2 regions of the Hydrogenophaga defluvii genome follow, and region 1 is predicted to be linked to the other one. Evidence: riboswitches for the same ligand, from Rfam matches in the RefSeq annotation. Region 1 holds a riboswitch; the other holds the start of a gene.
The links. A riboswitch is a leader RNA that binds a small molecule or an ion and turns the genes downstream of it on or off. The one in region 1 is predicted to bind cyclic di-GMP.
Positions count from the first base shown of each region.

Region 2: linked by a shared signal. The riboswitch ahead of ACFQU0_RS11555 (hypothetical protein) and the one ahead of ACFQU0_RS17980 (hypothetical protein) in region 1 are both predicted to bind cyclic di-GMP.

Region 1 covers NZ_JBHTBZ010000062.1:23,673-27,257, reverse strand. Annotated here, with positions in the region: gene ACFQU0_RS17990 (hypothetical protein) at 1-411, opposite strand, end outside; gene ACFQU0_RS17985 (helix-turn-helix domain-containing protein) at 1,146-1,457, opposite strand; cyclic di-GMP riboswitch class I at 1,597-1,691, shown strand; gene ACFQU0_RS17980 (hypothetical protein) at 1,786-2,127, shown strand; gene ACFQU0_RS17975 (hypothetical protein) at 2,124-2,411, shown strand; gene ACFQU0_RS17970 (hypothetical protein) at 2,463-2,837, shown strand; gene ACFQU0_RS17965 (hypothetical protein) at 2,901-3,368, shown strand; gene ACFQU0_RS17960 (hypothetical protein) at 3,365-3,585, shown strand, end outside.
Region 2 covers NZ_JBHTBZ010000027.1:16,137-19,721, reverse strand. Annotated here, with positions in the region: gene ACFQU0_RS11560 (hypothetical protein) at 174-635, opposite strand; cyclic di-GMP riboswitch class I at 878-971, shown strand; gene ACFQU0_RS11555 (hypothetical protein) at 1,174-2,409, shown strand; gene ACFQU0_RS11550 (hypothetical protein) at 2,681-3,127, opposite strand; gene ACFQU0_RS11545 (DUF1643 domain-containing protein) at 3,176-3,585, opposite strand, start outside.

The DNA.
Region 1 (3,585 bases):
GTTGGGGGTATCGGGGGTCTTGTACGTGGCGAAGCGAAGCGTGTTCTTCAAATCCTCATGCGTGAGCCCCATGTTTGCCATGGCCTCCAGTTCATCCACTGAGAGCACCAACATGCAATCGGCCAGCCCGCCTTGGAGCTTCTCTTCACTCAAAAAGCGCGGGTCACGAAATGGCGTCATCCAAACACCAACGCACAGGATCGCCGCGACCACGATGATCATGTGAATTTCATTGATCCCATCCGTGAAGGCCAGCAGCTCCGGGCGAACAATGCCCAGAATCAACAGGCCAGCAATGGCCCCTCCAAGAATGCACACCACGTTCATTCGCTGGGCCTGCAGCAGGGTGTGGCGATGCAACGCACGCGCGGCGCGCGCGGTGACAAGGGCTGGGCGATCAGAGTTGGGCATTGAAGCAATTTCCGTTGTGTTGGTGGAGTGTGGAGGGAAAGAACAGTCGCGGGTCCGTCACGGCCTCAAGGTAGCCGTTCTGCAGGCAGTCCACGTAGTCCTCGACCAGGGAAAGCACTTCCTGGCCTGATTCTGGGCTCGGCCGCCCTTCAAACGGGTCATCGTCCTGCAGATCGGGGCAGAAGACCTCGTACCAGCCACCCCCCTCCACTGTCTCGATGACGATGCCGTGCTTGCGCGCGAGGGCTTTTGCCTTGGCCAGGGCCTGGGCGTTGCGCCGGGTCTCTGCGCCACGGTATCGACGGGGGCCTGCTGCGGCAGCTCGTCCACCACAAAACACGCCTCCACCACTTCATGAGGGTGCGGCAGATCTTCGAGGGGGACCACGCGCTGGCTCAGAGAACACTGGTACCTGTCGCCCAGCAGCGTGCCGTAGTGCCGACCAAACACAATGATGACGTGCCTGTCGGCGAACAGATCGGCATGGCGCCGCATCCACTGCGCAGCACTCACAAGCCCCTGCCCCTCGACCCTGAAGTCACGGTACCTCAGGCCGCACCCAGCGCGTTTGAAGGCGTCCAACAGGTGCCGTTCGCTGACACCCTTGATACTGCGATGGCCGCTGAAGACACGGATGATCCGCGCAGCATGGTCCGTGCTGATGCCCAGCACCGTCGCCATGGCCGTTGGGCCGCAATAGGCGTTCTTGCCGGTGATGGGGTGAAGTCGTGGCGTCATGCGTCGTTCGGCGCCCAGCCCGTCTTGCCACCGAGGACCATGCGCTCCACATCGGAGACCACGGTCCGCTGCGCCTGTGGGGGCGCTGCCAGCGACTGGGCGGCGTCCTTGGGCAGCAGCACAAGCTCAAGCCCCAACTCGGAGGCAAGCGCCATCGCGTTGGTGAGCCTGGGCGCACTTTCCCCAGACAGGATCTGGCGAACCGCCTGAGAGGTAAGCCCCGTGCGCTGCGCCAACGCGTTGGCGGTCAGCTTGCGGGTTTTCTTGGCATCGTTCAGAGCAGAGGCGAACTCAGCAAGGGAGCGCATGGTAAGTAAACTGGTGTTTCCCGAAGAAAAGAATCTTTGTCATTGTAGTTGTCCAGCCAACAAGAGCAATAGTTTTCCTTTGTTTTTCGATAAAACGCCACCAAACCAAAGCAAGGGAAGGCTTTCACATATACTAGAGTTGAAACATTGGCATACCTGACCGAAAGGCAGGGACGCAAAGCCACAGACCCTCAGACAAGCGCACGCGCTTGACCGGGTAGCTGGGTTGCCTGACCTCCACCGGTCAGATTGGAGTCGTTGCGTCTCTCCCCGTGTCATGTGCCAGTGGGTCATCCCACCTTGTGCACCACACTCACGGACCGATTCCATGACAAAAGCGCTCCACATCGGCGTCTCCACCCTTCTCCTGGCAGTCTGCGCCACCCTGGCTGGTTGCAACCTCCAACAGGCTGCGCAGGCCGCTGCAGCGCCAGCGCAACCCACCATCGACCAAACCAACCTCTGCGAGGTCAAGGCCTGGCAGCATGACGTGGTGGCGCAGGCCTGCAAACCGGGTGAAAAAGTGGTCTTCCTGCCCGACTCTTGGGGGAACGAGCAACTGCCGGTGATTTTTGCGGCCGTCAACTGCGACATGCGTTTCGCGGTCACGATCACCAAAGGGGCTGTGACCTGCATCTACACCCCGATCACACCGAAGAAGGCGCCATGAGTCGCTCCATGCGTGGGGCACTGCGGGTGCTGCGCTACGCACTCTGGCCTGCCCTGCTGATCCTGCCCTTCCTGCTGTTTGCGCGGGGGGTGGACCTTGCCAAGGCAGCGGGCTGCACCCTTGGCGAAACCTGCATGTCAAGCGCTGACCTGGTGGCGTACATGTATGTCGCCGCTGCTGTGCTCATGTGGCTGGGTCTGGCGCTCTTCCTGACGGTGTACGTCACATGGAAGGCATGGCAGGTGGTGTGCGGGCGAACTCCCAACAAACCTCATGGTGAATAGCGCTGAGACCAACCGCATCAGAAAACCGCTCACATCAACATTCACGTGTCTATGAAAAGAATCATCTACATCGCCCTGTACCTGTTCTGCCTCGCCCTGGGCCCAGTTATTTCCATTTTTGGTCTGCTGACGCAGATGCACGCCTTCACAGCTTTCGGCGTGGTTTGGTTTGTGGTGCTGATTGGAATGTTGATTTCCAGCTTTTCCAGGGCCAAGGAATTCCAGGCGACCATGGCCAAGTACAAGCAAATGAGCTACGACTGGTACAAGGCAACTCACCCGACTCACGTGCACGGCAACGGGGTTTCATGCCACTCCTGTGGCGGTCGGCGCATCAACGTGCGTTCCTTGCGGGAGCACACGTATACACGCGCGCACTTCTGCACCCAGTGCGGAACCACCCTCTACTACTCCCCTGAAACCTGATGCCGACCCCGCCCCGGCGCGAACCGCTGGGGCTTTCTCAGCGCGTAGCCGCGCCATCCTGACATGACCGCCTTCACGATCAAAGACGTTGTTGCCTCCGCCAAGAACATTGAAACGATTCTTGGCGCAAGATTTGGTGCGACAGGGCGCGGCCTCTATGAGAAAACCGCGAGCGTCACCCCTGCCCTTCCTGATCGACTGGTCAAGCGCATCCGCTATGTCGCGACATTGCGCAACAAAGCGATGCACGAGGACGGCTTCGAGATAAACGACCTCGCCGCGTATGTTGCCGACTGCCAGGCCATCGCCGCCGAGCTGGAACAGATCCACACAAGCAGACAACACATGGGCCAGAGGGCCCCTGCTGCAGCCCCCACCGCCTCCGTTGGAAACACGCTTCGCCGTGGTGCACTCATGGCCTGCGCCGTGTGTGGGCTCATCGCAATGATCGGCCTCAGTGCCGCGACGCTCATGGCCTACCTTGAGACGTCCAACGCCACACGCTCTACACAAGGGAGCGCCAAGCAATGAAATTCCGCAAGTTCTTTCCCGCCTCAGAGGCGCCCTGGTCAGAATCCCGACTGGTCAGGATGTGGGGCAAGATTTTGATTGCCGGTCTGGTCTGCAAAGTTTTGTCGGCACTCATCCCCAGTGAGTCATGGCGACTGGCTGTCTTTTATGGCGGTACGGCCGTGTTGGCAGTGGGAATGGTGCTGGCGCTGGTTGGCGCAATTTCCTTCCTTCGCCT
Region 2 (3,585 bases), on a different contig from region 1:
TTCCGGGTGCTGGCGCTAAAGTATGGATATCCATCCAGTTATTTTGCACTGACTGGAGCTAAGTGGATACCCCTTACATCCGTACAGTGTAAGGGGCTGCTGGGCCCTGCGGACGTCGAATCGGGGTTGGAATTGGGGCTTGGTGCGCTTTGTTGCCCCGAAGATCACCCTGCTCAAAGCTCGTGCCGGTGGTCGATCCACCAGGCGGCTTTCTTCTGCTTCTTGTGCTCCGAGTCGGGGAAGTGCTTGAGATGGGCAGTGCGCAATGAAGTCGCCCAGTCGATCTGTCGTGGGGTGCCGATGAGGACCGGAAGCCCGGTGGCAGCGGCCTGAGACAAATCCCGTTGCATCCGCTGGCGCCCCTCGGCGCGCACGGCCTCTGCGCGCTCGAATGCCTCCCTGGCGGTTTTGCCGGTGCTGTCCCGGCATTTCCAGAGCGTGGCGGTGCAGAAAGAGGTCACCAGCTCCTGCGGCGTGTTCCCAAGATCCAGCAAATGCTCAATTGTCCCCAGAGAAACGGGCGCGTATTCGGCCAACGCCTGAAGGCCATGCGTAGGGTCAATCTGTCTGGCCTCTTTGAGGCGGCGTGATTGGATTTCATTGAGAACTGAACGCGAAATCTCTTTGTCAGCCATAGACACTCCAAACGAGCAACGGGCAATCACCTGCCGGTGGGCCGTATGCCAGTGTATCCAGCAGGCGCCGGGGACGGAATGCGGGCCTCAGAACAGGAATTCAAGGGAAAACGCCCCTCTTTTGTCAGTGCGAAGCACTCTGGAATTCGAACCACGTATCCGGCGCGCGAGTATTTGGAAATCGTGGAACATCATGTAATCCAAATCGTAATTTGGAGGTGAAATGCCTGATAAAATGGCCATCAAATCATCGGCATACCCGCGCGAAAGGCGGGGTCGCAAAGCCTCCGGTCTACCATTCCTCTGACCAGGAATCACGATAGCGGGGCTGCACACGGCGCGAAACGGACACCACGGTCTGGCAAATGCGCTGCTGTTGCGAGTTGTGGGCCTGTTGCGCTCTACGACTCCAAATCGACCTCCTGATTGCGCGTCTATTCCGGTGTGAATACAGGCCAGAAGCCCCCCTGCTCTCTCGCATCGAGCGCAGAGGCACCTTGCCGAATGGTTTCAACCAAAGAGCGGAAAGCGCCAACCCATGCAGAAACTCAAACGCAGCCTGAAGCTTGCTGCCTTGCCCTTGTTCCTCGCGGCCTCGACCGCCAATGCCGCTGGCTCTACGGGCGATATCACAAACCAGACGGACCTCACCACGGGCATAGCCGAAATCATCCTGCCCAACATCACGCCCAACGATGCCGGGGAAGGTGTTCGCAAGGCAATCTCTCAGTTCGGGATACCCGCGACCCTGAGCTACCGACCCATCGCCAACACCACACCCGCGCGCCCCGGCCAGCCTTCGACCATGCAAGTTGAAGTCCTGGGCACACCCGCAAGAGCGTATGTGTGCGATGGGGGCTTTGCCGAATTGCGCAAGCGCCCCGCCGCGACAGCCAACGCCTTCATTCAGGTGGCAGAAGGCACGCAGGTGTGCCTCTACAACTTCAAGGCAGGCGTGAAGGCCTATGTGGTCTTCAATCGCATCGTGCGCTCCCAGTCCCTGACCGCTGGGCTATTCAAGGGGATCACGACCGCCATTCAGGGCAAAGACGAAGACCGCATCGCCAAGGAACTGAAGTGGAGCATTGACGAAATCAAGAAGGTCTACCCCGGCGCGCTCATCCAACGCATATCCATTCCCGGCAAGCCTGTTGAGGAACCCGACATGGAGGCGGTGGCCAAGATACTGCCCGCCGAAGTGTCTCCTGCTGCTGCCGCGATGACTGCGGTGGCCACCGCAGTCCCTGCCACTCAGGTGGCGCTGGTGGCCCAGGCTCCCGCAGGCTCCGTCCAGGCAAAAGTCAACGCCCGCAAAGACCTCAACGCCATGGGGCTGCCGTACCACTCGGCGGAACAGTTTCACCAGGCTGTCTCCCGAAAAGATGATGTGGCGGTAGGCCTCTTCCTTGCGGGCGGCGGGGTTGATCCGAGCACCGCAGATGCCAGCGGCGTGAGTGCACTGGCTGTGGCCGAACGCATTGGTGCACACGACATTCTGGTCATGTTCAAGAACCACGACACCATGAAGACCCCGCCTGCGGCGCCTGTTGTTTCGGCGGCTGCGGCCACGCCATCTGCAGTGCCCGCGCAGGCAAGCGCACAAGGCCAGCCCCTGCCCGACATTCCTGCCGAAATCAAGGTACAAATCGACCAGCAGATCGACGCCATGCCGTTGACCCCAGAGCAAAAGGAAGCGCAACGCAGGGCGCAGTACCTCAGCGTTCAAAAATTGCTGCGCTCTGTCGATTCGATCAAAGCATCAACCAATCAGTAAGCCCCAAAACTGAATTGCGAACTGGACCGTGACAGGGTACTCAAGCCTCAGGCACGCCTCCTGATGGCATCGAACTCGCCAGGCCCTGGACTACCAGGGGAATTGCCCATGGGCTGAGGTGCTGACCGTCATCACGGCAAGCACTCAAGCCAACCTCGGCTCCCAAACCGCCATCAATGCGCTGAACGTAGCCGCCGAAATCATCAACACCGAGCAAGCGCCAAGCCTGCTCAACTGAAGACGGGCCCAGAGGCCCCAGTGCGCACGTTGATCACCCCTTCGGTGCACGCGCAACCCAGGCAATTGCGCTGTACACCGCCATCGGGACCACTACCCCAATCGCAAGCAAGTGCAAAAGGACCAGGAGCTGCCTCTTCGGCAACTCCTGAGAATCCTGCTCAGAAAGGCTGCTGTAGTGCTCTCTGATCAGGTCCCTTTGGGCGCGGTATTTCTCAACTGCCTGTTTGCTGCACCCCGCAAGTATGTCCTGACCAACATTCCCACCAGACTGGATTTCACACTGTCGCTTTGCATCATCCAGTTCGCGTCGCGCGCCCTCAAACTCTTCGGCCTGATTTGCAGACAGCCTGACGTCTATAGATCCTTGAGTTGGAAAGTCTTGCCACAAGTAGTAAGTGCAAAGCCCGAACCACGAAAGAGACGCCAAAACGGCAATGCGTTGCCACCGATTGAATTGCTTCATCGTCAAATTCTGCACTCGATCTCCTGAAAGGAACTGCAAAAAAGCACCATTGAAGAATCAACTTCAGGCGTTGCTCGTGGGGGCTTCATAGGGCATCAGGCGGCACGATGCCGACAGCATAAGCGGGTGACCCGGTAAACCATGCTTAGTCTGGGCCAGGCAGTTGATGACCCGCCCTGCGGCACTGATCATCTGCAGCACCTCACCTGCGCGATCAATCCTCCGTGCACGGTCCCCCCAAGCAACACAGACCGCTCCAGCGCCCTGCATGGCGTCGTGGATGTGCCTGTCGTTGTCGGGCCCAACAGGGTAGCCTGCAGCCTTCAAATCGAGTGGGTTCGTAGCCCTGAATGCAAACAGATTGACAACCTCGATGCCATCGTAGTGATGGTCCTGTGCAAAGCGGATGCAGCGGCGTACCGTGGGGTCATCCTGAGAGCTGTCAGCAGTGCTCGGATTGAGCATCACGAAAA